3 regions of the Nonomuraea coxensis DSM 45129 genome follow, and region 3 is predicted to be linked to each of the others. Evidence: riboswitches for the same ligand, from Rfam matches in the RefSeq annotation. Region 3 holds a riboswitch; each other region holds the start of a gene.
The links. A riboswitch is a leader RNA that binds a small molecule or an ion and turns the genes downstream of it on or off. The one in region 3 is predicted to bind cyclic di-AMP.

Region 1 (3,261 bases), 930 kb from region 3:
GGAGCGCGGCCCTCCCACGTCGGTGCCGTCCTCGGTTGGAGACAGACAATGGCCACCTCTACGGATGAGGAACTGCGTGCCCGAGCGGCCCGCCTGACCGTCGCCCACGACGGCGAGGCGTGGATCCTCGGCCGGCCCGAGCTGGGCGTCTTCGTCGCGGTGCCGGAGCCGGGCGCCGTCTTCGTCACCACGCTCCAGGAGACCGGCTCGCTCGACCAGGCCACGGCGCGGGCCGGTGACGTCGCCGGGGAGCCGGTGGACGGAGCGGACTTCCTCGACGGGCTCACCGCCGCCGGGCTCCTCGACCCGCCGGGGGAGCAGCCCGACCCGCGCGGCCGGGTCAAGTGGATCGAGGGAGTGAGCCCGGGGGCCGCGGCCCGGCTGTTCGGGCCCGTCGCCTGGTCCTGCTACGGGGCCGCCGCGGTGCTCTCCGCCGGGCTCCTGCTGTTTCGGCCCGAGCTGCGCCCGTCCTGGCAGGACGCCTGGTTCCTGCCCAGCCCCGGGCTCTCGGCGTTCACCTGGCTGCTGCTCGCCATGGCGTGCGGCGCCGTGCACGAGGCCTGGCACTGGCTGGCCGGCCGCGCGATCGGCGTGCCGGCCGTCTTCCGGGTGAGCCATCGCGGCCTGTACGTGGTCTACGAGACCGACCTCACCCAGATCGTGACGGTGCCGCGCCATCGCCGCCACGGCGTGTACCTCGCCGGGATGGCCGTCGACGTCGTGCTGCTGGCGGCGTCGCTGGGCGCGCGGCTGCTCGGCGTGGGCGGCGTCGCCGGCGACTTCCTCGCCGCCGTCTCGCTCCTCCTGGTCGTCAACCTGGTCTGGCAGTGGGCCGCGCTGCCGCTGCGCAGCGACGCGTACGCGCTGCTGGCCAACGCGCTGCGCTGCCACAACCTCTACCGGGCGACGTGGCTGACGGCCAAGTCCCGGCTGTTCCGGCTCAGCCCGCCCGAGGCGGACGAGCTGGCGCAGATGTCGGAGCGCGACCGGAGCGTGGCCCGCTGGTTCGTGATCCCGTACGTGGCCGGGATCGCCGTCATGGGCTGGATGTTCGCCACCGTCGTGCTGCCGCTGGTCGTCTCCCTGGGGCGATGGGGGCTGGAGCGGCTCGCGAGCGGCTCGGTCACCTCGGCCGGCTTCTGGGAAGCGCTCGCCGTGGCCGTCTACATCGGCGTGCAGCTCTGCGTGCCGCCCGCTCTCGCCCTGCGCGAACGCCGGCTGCGCCGCTCCGGCCGGCTCCTCTGAGAGCCGAGCGGCGGGCGCGTGGGTAAAGAAATCGCTCGCCGATCCCCGCCTGTGCAGGGGATCGCGTTGCGGAGGGCAGACCCGCGCTTGCATCTCTCTGTGAGGTTCGCTTACCTTCGAGGACTTAAGGCGTACGCCAGGCAGGCGCAAGCATGTCGCGTGACGTCTCCACATTGCCGAGACCGTGTCTCACCAGCATGAACCGCATGTGTCGAGGTGGGACGCGGCCGCCGAGTCCGCGATCTCGCGGAGCCGGGGACCCATGTGTTTCCGGGGTGAATCGGCGTGCTCCACGCGGGCGCGCCGTAGGGCACTTCCACGCCCGAACCCGTCAGCTAACCCGGTAGGCGGCAGGGAAGCAAGGAGCAATCCCCGTAATGCCCAAGCACACCTTCGTTCGTACCCTCATGCCCGCGAACCTCTCCAGGCTCGCCGTCGGGATGAGCGTGGCCGCCGGTGCCGTTCTCGCCGCCGGCCCGGCCTTCGCCGCCGACCGTGACTCCCAGGAGCAGGCCCGGAAGCCCGCGACCCAGGCGAGCGCGCAGACGGTGCTGCGGATCGCCGAGTCGCAGCTCGGCGTGACGGAGAACGCGGCCGGTGGCGGTACGCCGTTCCACAGCTGGTACATGTCTTCGCAGCGGGCCAAGGAGACCATCGCTCGTGACGGCGGCAGCGTGCAGGCGTACGCGAACGCCCCGTGGTGCGCCATGTTCGTCTCCTGGGTCGGCGAGAAGGCCGGCGCCCGGCCCACCGTCGGCTGGGACGCCTACACCGTCACCTACGCCAAGTGGTTCCAGGACAACAAGCGCTGGGGCACGCTGGCCAAGCCCGGCGCCGTCGTCTTCTACGACTGGAACGGCGGGAGCACCTCGGGCATCGACCACGTGGGCCTGGTGAAGCAGGACAACGGCGACGGCACGATCACCGCGATCGAGGGCAACACCGGCAACGGCAAGGTCGAGCAGCGGATCCGGCCCAAGTCGCAGGTCGTGGGCTACGGCTACCCCGACTACCGCGCCTGACGGAGCTGGGAACGCGCCCCCACCTCGGATGGGATCCGGGAGCGGGGGCGCGTCCGTGATCGGTGACGGGCGCCGGCTCACGTACGGGAGACGGTGGCCTCGTCGCCGGCCGGCGCGGCGGCGCGGGTGCGCAGGGTCGCGGCGGCGATCAGAGCGCCGGCCAGGGCGATGGCGGCGGCTCCCACGAAGGCGGCGGAGAAGCCGTCGGTGAGGGCCGGCAGGTCGCCGAGCCGGCCGGCGCCGTTGGCGGCGGCGACGGCGGTCATGGCGGCCAGGCCGAGCGCGGAGCCGACCTGGTAGCTGGTGTTGACGATGCCGGAGGCCAGGCCGCCTTCCTCGGGGCGGGCCGAGGAGATGGCGGTGCCGAGGGAGGGGATGAAGGCCAGCGACATGCCGAGGGCGGCGACGAGGCCGGCGGGCAGGACGTCGGTGGCGAAGCCGCCGTCCGGGCTGATCAGCGACAGCCAGGCCATGCCGGCGGCGAGCAGGAGCAGGCCGCTGACGGTGGTGGCCTTGGGGCCGAAGCGCCCGATGGCGCGGGGCGCCAGGACGATCATGCCGATCATGATGAGCACGGTCATCGGGAGCAGCGCGGCGCCGCTGGGGAAGGCGCCGTAGCCGAGGACCTGCTGCAGGTAGAGGTTGAGGAAGAACCACATCGGGATCCACGCGCCGCCGAGCAGGAACTGGGTGAGGTTGGCGGCCGACAGGCCGGGGGTGCGGAAGATGGACAGGCGCATCAGCGGTTCGCGGCGGCGGGCCTGGATGGCGACGAACGCGGCGAGCAGCACCACGGCGGCGGCGAGCGTGATCCAGGTGCCGGCCGAGCCCCAGCCGATCTCGGGGGCGCGGACGACGCCGTAGACGGCGGTGCCGAGGCCGAGGGTGACGGTCAGCGTGCCGAGCACGTCGATGGAGCCGCGCCGGGCGGGGGCGGCGGGCATCAGCGGGCCGGTGGCCAGGAGCGCGACGACGGCGATGGGGATGTTGATGT
Region 2 (3,261 bases), 450 kb from region 3:
CAGGCTCGCCTTCGACAAGCTGGGCGTGCACCGGCTCTACGCACGGCTGGATGTGGAGAACACCGGGTCCGTGCGGGTCTGCGAACGCCTCGGGATGCGCCGGGAGGCGCACCTGGTCGAGAACGACCTCGACGGGGATCGCTGGGGCAGCGAGTACATCTACGCGGCACTGTCCGCGGATCTCGGCGGTCGATCAGGCGATTGAGCCCGACGCCGCCTGCGGTTCGCGATCGGCGGGCTACCGCTGATCAGTGCACTCGGCCTCCAACCAGTCGCTGTCGCAGCTGGTGGAATCTCCGATCACCTGACATGTGGCCTGCCCCCGGCTGGGATTGCGATCAGGGAGTGGAAGCCGCTTCGCGTTCGGCGAGGTACTCGTCGAGGAGGGTGAACAGGGTGTCGATGACGAGTTCTTCCTGATCGGCGGAGAGCTCCCAGTGGTCCCAGGTGGCGAGAGCGATGTGGCGTACCTGTCCTGACCAGTGGTGACTGCAGGTCTCGCCGCGACGGGCGATGAGCCATTCCGTCCACCCCCGCAGGCCAGGGCCGCCGTGGCGCTTGGCGTGCTGGTCATAGCCTTCAAGGAATGCCTCCAGGCCTGCCAGTCGACCGCCGATGACGAACATCCCTAGGCGGCGTCTGATGGTGGCGAAGTACTCGCGCTCGCTCATCTGGGTGAGGGGCTTGGTCATGAACGATGTTCTCACCTGCCCAAGGCGCTCGGCAGGCGGATCGAGGAGCAGGTCACGCTGATGCGCCGGCTCTGGCCCATCTCGCCATCGGCACGATGCGGGCGGGCCGTGGCCGCCGCGCTCGGACCGGAACGCGGCTGAGAGCACACCGGCACGTTACCTTCGCCGCCCGTCATGAGGATTTCGTGACCGGGGAATTACGCAGGTCAGAGGGGTGTTGTACAGTTCCGTGGGCAGGCCCAGACCTCAGCCTTGGAGCGAGTGACCAGAGGGCCGCGCTCACCTGCGTCCGCATCGCGGGCGCCGCGTTCGATCCCACTCCCACCGCGGGCGTCCGATGCCCGTGGCCGCTGAATCCGCCACTGGCGGAACCGGGGACCCGTTCTCCACCGGGGTGAATCGGCACGTCCGCGTGCCGTAGGGCAGCTTCCGCACGCCCGAACCCGTCAGCTAACCCGGTAAGCGGCATGGAAGCGCAAAGGAGCAGTCCCTTCATGGCCATCAGCCGTTTCATCCGTGCCCCGAAGCTGAACGCCGCCAAGCTGGCGCTGAGCGGCGCCCTCGCCGTCTCCGCCCTGGGCGCCACCGCCGCCGTGACCGCGGCCGCCGACAGTGCTCCCGCGCGGCCCGCGGCCGCCGCCGCCGCCCAGCAGGGCGTCAGCAACCGCGACGCGCGCGTGAACGTCACCGCCCAGCAGGTCCTTGACCTCGCCCGCGCCCAGGTGGGCACGTCCGAGAACACCGCCGGCGGCGGCACCAAGTTCCAGCGCTGGTACGCCGACTCGGCCCGCGCCGGCGAGACCGTCGTGCGCGACGGCGGCAACAGGAACGCCTACCTGAACGCCCCCTGGTGCTCGATGTTCGTCTCCTGGGTCGGCGAGGAGAGCGGCGCCCGCTCGCAGGTCGGCTGGGACGCCTACACCGTCGCCCACGCCAAGTGGTTCGCCGCCAACGACCGCTGGGGCAGCGAGGCCAGGCCCGGCGCCGTCGTGTTCTTCTCCTGGAGCGGCAGCAAGAGCCTGAGCGCCATCGACCACGTCGGTTTCGTCGTCAAGGACAACGGCGACGGCACGATCTCCACGATCGAGGGCAACACGGGCAATGGCAAGGTCGAGGAGCGGGTCCGCCCGACCTCGCAGGTCGCCGGCTACGGCTACCCGAACTACGCCGCCTGACCCTCCTCGATCCTCGGGCTCACTCCTCGGGCGGCCAGTTGCGCAGCACGGAGTCGAGGGCGTCGAGGGTTCTCGCCCAGGACACGTCCGCCTCGCGCGCGGTGCGGCTGAAGCCGCCCTGCGTCTCCAGGCTGACGAAGCCGTGGAAGGTGCTGTGCAGCATGCGCACGGCGTCGGTCTGGGCGGGCTCGGGCAGGTCGTAGCCGCGCAGGATGGCCCGGGTCATCTCGGCGTGCCTGCGGGCGGCGCTGGCGTGGGCGGTCTCGTCGTCGAGTTGGATCTGCGCGGCGGCGTACCTGCCGGGGTGTTCCTTGGCGTAGCCGCGGTAGGCGTCGGCGAAGGCCACCAGGGCGTCCTTGCCGGCGCGGCCGGCGAGGGCGGCGGCGGCCCGCTCGGCGAGCTCGGCCAGCCCCAGGACGGCCACCCGTACGCGCAGCTCCTGGACGTCCCTGACGTGGGAGTACAGCGCGGCGGGCTTGACCCCGAAGCGGCGGGCGAGCGCCGAGACCGTCACGCCGACCTCGCCTGCTCCCTCTACCTGCGCGGCCGGAAGGAGGCCGCGGGCGGCGGCGTCGTGGACGAGTCCCTCACCCTGGACGACAAGCTCGCCCGCACCCGGCGAAACCTGGACGCCTTCCTGGACAAGGTGGCCGCGTGACCCCCGGTCAGCGCGCGCCCGTCCGGAAGGCGTCCGGAACGAGGCGCGGTAGGACTGCGGCGTGACGCCGGCCACGGCCTTGAACCGCTCGCGGAACGCCGTGGCCGATTTGTCGTTCTACGCGCCCGGCTGCGGGGGGCCGCCCCCGCCGGTCAGCCGCGCGCCGAAGGACCGGAGCGCGGCGCGGAAACGGGCCGGCTCCTCGACGGTGAAGGGGGCGTCCAGGAACGCGAGGCTGAGCAGCAGCCACTGCCAGGTGTCGAGCGCCAGCACGGCCCTGGTCCGCCGCTCCCCCAGTGCCTCCAGGTCGGCGTCCTGGTAGGCGAACGCGTCGGCGACGTCGGCCAGGGGCGCCTCGACGGTGAGGACGACGCGCTCGCGGTCCTTGCCGAGGCCCTGGCGCAGGTAGTCGAGCGCGGTGCCGGCGGGCAGGGGGCGGGGCTCGTACGTGCTGGTGGAGACGCGCAGGCCGGTGACGCGGTCGAGGCGGAAGACCCGCCAGTCGTCCTTGGCGGTGTCCCACGCGAGCAGGTACCAGCGCAGGTTGTGGTGCACGTGCCGGTAGGGCTCCGCCCGGCGGGAGGTGACCGCGCCGTCCTTGCCGGTGTAGTCGAAGGCGACGACGAGCCGGCGCTGGATCGCCTCGGCCAGCTCGGCCAGGACGTCGGCGCTGACGCTCGGAGCCCGCGTGGCGCTCGTCTCGAGGCTCGCCCGCAGGTGGGAGGCCCGGTGCCGC
Region 3 (3,261 bases):
CCAGGGCAAGCGCCTCGGGCCGGACCCCGACACGTTCAACGGCGCCTGAACCCTCTACGATCTCGCCTTGTGCGAGATTTTGCGTGGGGCATAGCGGCGACCGGCGGCATCGCTCAGACCGTGGGGGCGGCCATCGCGGCCGAGCCGGGCATGCGGGTGGCCGCCGTCGGCTCCCGCGACCTCGGGCGGGCGCGGGCGCTGGCCGCGACGCTGGGCGCGGAGTCGGCGTACGGCTCCTACGAGCACCTGTGCGCCGACCCGGCCGTGGACGCGGTCTACGTCGCCACGCCGCACGCCCAGCACCTCCCGGTGGCGGCGGCCGCCATCGCGAACGGCAAGGCCGTGCTGTGCGAGAAGCCGCTCGCGGCGAGCGTGGCCGACGCCGAGACGATGGTGCGCCTGGCGCGTGAGGCGGGCGTCTTCCTCATGGAGGCCATGTGGATGCGGTTCAACCCGCTGATCCGCCTGATCGCCTCCGACGAGCGCTTCGGGGAGATCCGCTCGGTGCAGGCGTCCTTCGGCTTCGCGCACCCCTATGACGCCGCGCACCGGCTGTGGGCGCCGGAACTGGGCGGCGGCGCGCTGCTCGACCTCGGCATCTACCCGTTCGGGCTGGCGCAGCTGCTGCTCGGGATGCCGGAGAGCCTGCGGGTCACGGGCTCCCTCGCGCCCAGCGGCGTGGACGCGGAGGCGGCCGGGCTGCTGACGTACGCCGGGGGGCGGCACGCCGTGGTGGCGACCTCGTTGCTCGCGCACTACCCCAACTCCGCCCACGTCGTGGGCACCGGCATGCGGGCGGAGATCCCGGCGGCGTTCTGGGCGCCGCAGCGGATCGTGCTGTCCGCGCCCGGCATGGAGCCCGAGGAGCACGTGCTCGATCCGGCCGACAACGGCTACGCGGGCGAGGTGCGCGAGGTGCGGGCCGCCGTGGCCGAGGGGCGGACCGAATCGGCGATCATGCCGCTTGACGAGTCCCTTGCCATGATGGTGCTCCTCGCCGACGCCCGGCAACAGCTCTCCTGACCTGGCTTTTATGGAGTTGTAATCTCTTGCCGTGTGTATTACCTTATGGTGCACCTCAGGGCATAAGTCCGTTTTGTCGGATTATGTCTGACCATCGCAAGTGAGATCACATCACAGGATCGTCCTGTGACCGCTGAATCCGCCACGCGCGGAACCGGGGACCCACGTCCTTCGGGGTGAATCGGCACCACGTGCCGTAGGACAGCTTCCACGTCCGAACCCGTCAGCTAACCCGGTAAGCGGCATGGAAGCAAGGAGTAACCCCCTCGATGGCCAAGCACCGCTTCACCGCTGCCCAAAAGCTGAGCCTCGCCGTCATCGGCGCGACCGTGGCCGCCGCCACGTTCGGCTCGCAGGCCGCGTACGCCGACACCCCTCCGGTCACCGGGCAGCACGGCGGCAGCACCCTCAACAACCCCGCGGAACGCTCCGCCCCCCGCGCCCGCGCCCAGGAGAGCAGGATCCAGGTCACCGCCGACCAGGTGCTGGCCGTGGCCCGCTCCCAGGTGGGCACCAGCGAGAACTCCGCCGGCGGCGGCACCCCGTACCAGCAGTGGTACGCCGCCTCGCAGCGGGCCGCCGAGACCATCGCCCGCGACGGCGGCACCCCCGCCGGCTACCTCAACGCCCCCTGGTGCGCGATGTTCGTCTCCTGGGTCGGCGAGAAGACGGGCGCCCGCCCCCAGGTCGGCTGGGACGCCTACACCGTCACCCACGCCAAGTGGTTCAAGGCCAACGACCGCTTCGGCACCCTCGCCAAGCCCGGCGCGGTGGTCTTCTTCGCCTGGGACGGCAGCAAGAGCCTCGACGCCATCGACCACGTCGGGTTCGTCGTGAAGGACAACCAGAACGGCACCATCTCCACCATCGAGGGCAACACCGGCAACGGCAAGGTGGAGGAGCGCGTCCGGCCGAAGTCGCAGGTCGTCGGCTACGGCTACCCCGAGTACGCCTCCTGACCTCCCTCCCGCACGCCCCCTGACCTTCCGCACGTACGAGCGCGTGTCCCTTTCGCCCGGGGACGCGCGCTCGTCGGCGTCGGCGGCCCCGCCCGTCAGGGCGGCGTGGGCTCCTCCAGCAGCCGCAGGCTCTCGCGGGCCCACGCGGCGCGGGCCGTCGCGACGGCGATCTGGCCCGCGAAGACGTGCGCCTTCAGCGCGGCGATGCGGTCGTGCTCGCCCGCGGGGCGGTTCTTCAGCCGCTCCTTGAGCAGGGGCGTGTCCTTGGCCAGCAGCGCCTCCCTGTGCGCCCGCCACTCGGCGGCGAGCTGCTCCTGCTCGGCGATGAACGCCTTGAGCACCGACGCCGCCCGGTCCGGCTCGATCATGTCGAAGAACAGCGCCTGGAGGAAGAACGCGTCCCGCGCCGGCGGCGGGGTGTGGGCGGTGCCGAGCCAGGCGCGCAGCTCCGCCAGGCCGCGCTCGGTGATGGAGTAGACGGTCCGCCTCAGCCTGGTGCCCCGGATCTCCTTCTGGCCCTCGATGAGCCCGGCCTGCTCCATCTGGCGCAGCGTGGGATAGATCTGGCTCTGCGGCGCCGACCACACCCAGCGCGGGGCGGCCTCGAAGAAGCGGGTCAGCTCGTACCCGTTCATGGGGCGCGCCTCCAGGACGCCGAGCAGCGCGTGCTGAAGCGACATGCCCTCCAGCATAGGGAGAGCCTGATCCGTTCCTCTAGAACAGGTATGGAGATACATGTATTGTCCTCCCTGTCTTCGGAACGATCTCGCGAGCAGGGTGGGCGACCGATGGAGCACTTACCGGACGAGCTGTCCAGGGCCGGGCGGGCGCTGGCGGCGGCGGGGCTGGTGACCGCGTTCGGGCACGTCTCCGCCCGGACCGGCGGCGACCGGCTGCTGATGACGCCGCCGGTCCCCCTCGGCACCCTCACCGCCGCGTCCCCGTACGCCGAGATCCCCCTCGACGCCGCCGACCTGCCCGCGGGGGCGCCGCGCGAGGCGTGGATCCACGTCGAGATCGCCCGCGCCCGCCCCGGCGTCCTGGCCGTCTGCCGGGCGCAGCCGCCCACCGCCACCGCCCTCGCCGCCGCCGGGGTGCCCATCCGGCCGCTGCACGGGCAGGGAGCCTTCCTCGGGCCCGAGGTGCCCGTGCTCGACGACGCCGTGCTCGTCCGCGACCGGGCCCGCGGCCGGGCGCTCGCCGACCGGCTCGGCGACTCCCCCGCCCTCGTCATGCGGGGCAACGGCGCGGTCACCACCGGCGCGAGCGTCGGCGAGGC

Region 1: linked by a shared signal. The riboswitch ahead of Nocox_RS20440 (CHAP domain-containing protein) and the one ahead of Nocox_RS25135 (CHAP domain-containing protein) in region 3 are both predicted to bind cyclic di-AMP.
Region 2: linked by a shared signal. The riboswitch ahead of Nocox_RS22930 (CHAP domain-containing protein) and the one ahead of Nocox_RS25135 (CHAP domain-containing protein) in region 3 are both predicted to bind cyclic di-AMP.

Annotation. Positions count from the first base shown of each region.
Region 1 is NZ_CP068985.1:4,392,733-4,395,993, forward strand. Features, by position in the region: gene Nocox_RS20435 (hypothetical protein) at 49-1,245, shown strand; cyclic di-AMP (ydaO/yuaA leader) riboswitch at 1,464-1,610, shown strand; gene Nocox_RS20440 (CHAP domain-containing protein) at 1,623-2,267, shown strand; gene Nocox_RS20445 (MFS transporter) at 2,345-3,261, opposite strand, start outside.
Region 2 is NZ_CP068985.1:4,874,260-4,877,520, forward strand. Features, by position in the region: gene Nocox_RS22920 (GNAT family N-acetyltransferase) at 1-205, shown strand, start outside; gene Nocox_RS22925 (hypothetical protein) at 339-692, opposite strand; cyclic di-AMP (ydaO/yuaA leader) riboswitch at 1,031-1,172, shown strand; gene Nocox_RS22930 (CHAP domain-containing protein) at 1,187-1,867, shown strand; gene Nocox_RS22935 (TetR-like C-terminal domain-containing protein) at 1,887-2,381, opposite strand; gene Nocox_RS22940 (FBP domain-containing protein) at 2,322-2,525, shown strand; gene Nocox_RS22945 (helix-turn-helix transcriptional regulator) at 2,643-3,261, opposite strand, start outside.
Region 3 is NZ_CP068985.1:5,321,369-5,324,629, forward strand. Features, by position in the region: gene Nocox_RS25125 (aldo/keto reductase) at 1-49, shown strand, start outside; gene Nocox_RS25130 (Gfo/Idh/MocA family protein) at 70-1,023, shown strand; cyclic di-AMP (ydaO/yuaA leader) riboswitch at 1,145-1,280, shown strand; gene Nocox_RS25135 (CHAP domain-containing protein) at 1,293-1,982, shown strand; gene Nocox_RS25140 (PadR family transcriptional regulator) at 2,078-2,662, opposite strand; gene Nocox_RS25145 (class II aldolase/adducin family protein) at 2,771-3,261, shown strand, end outside.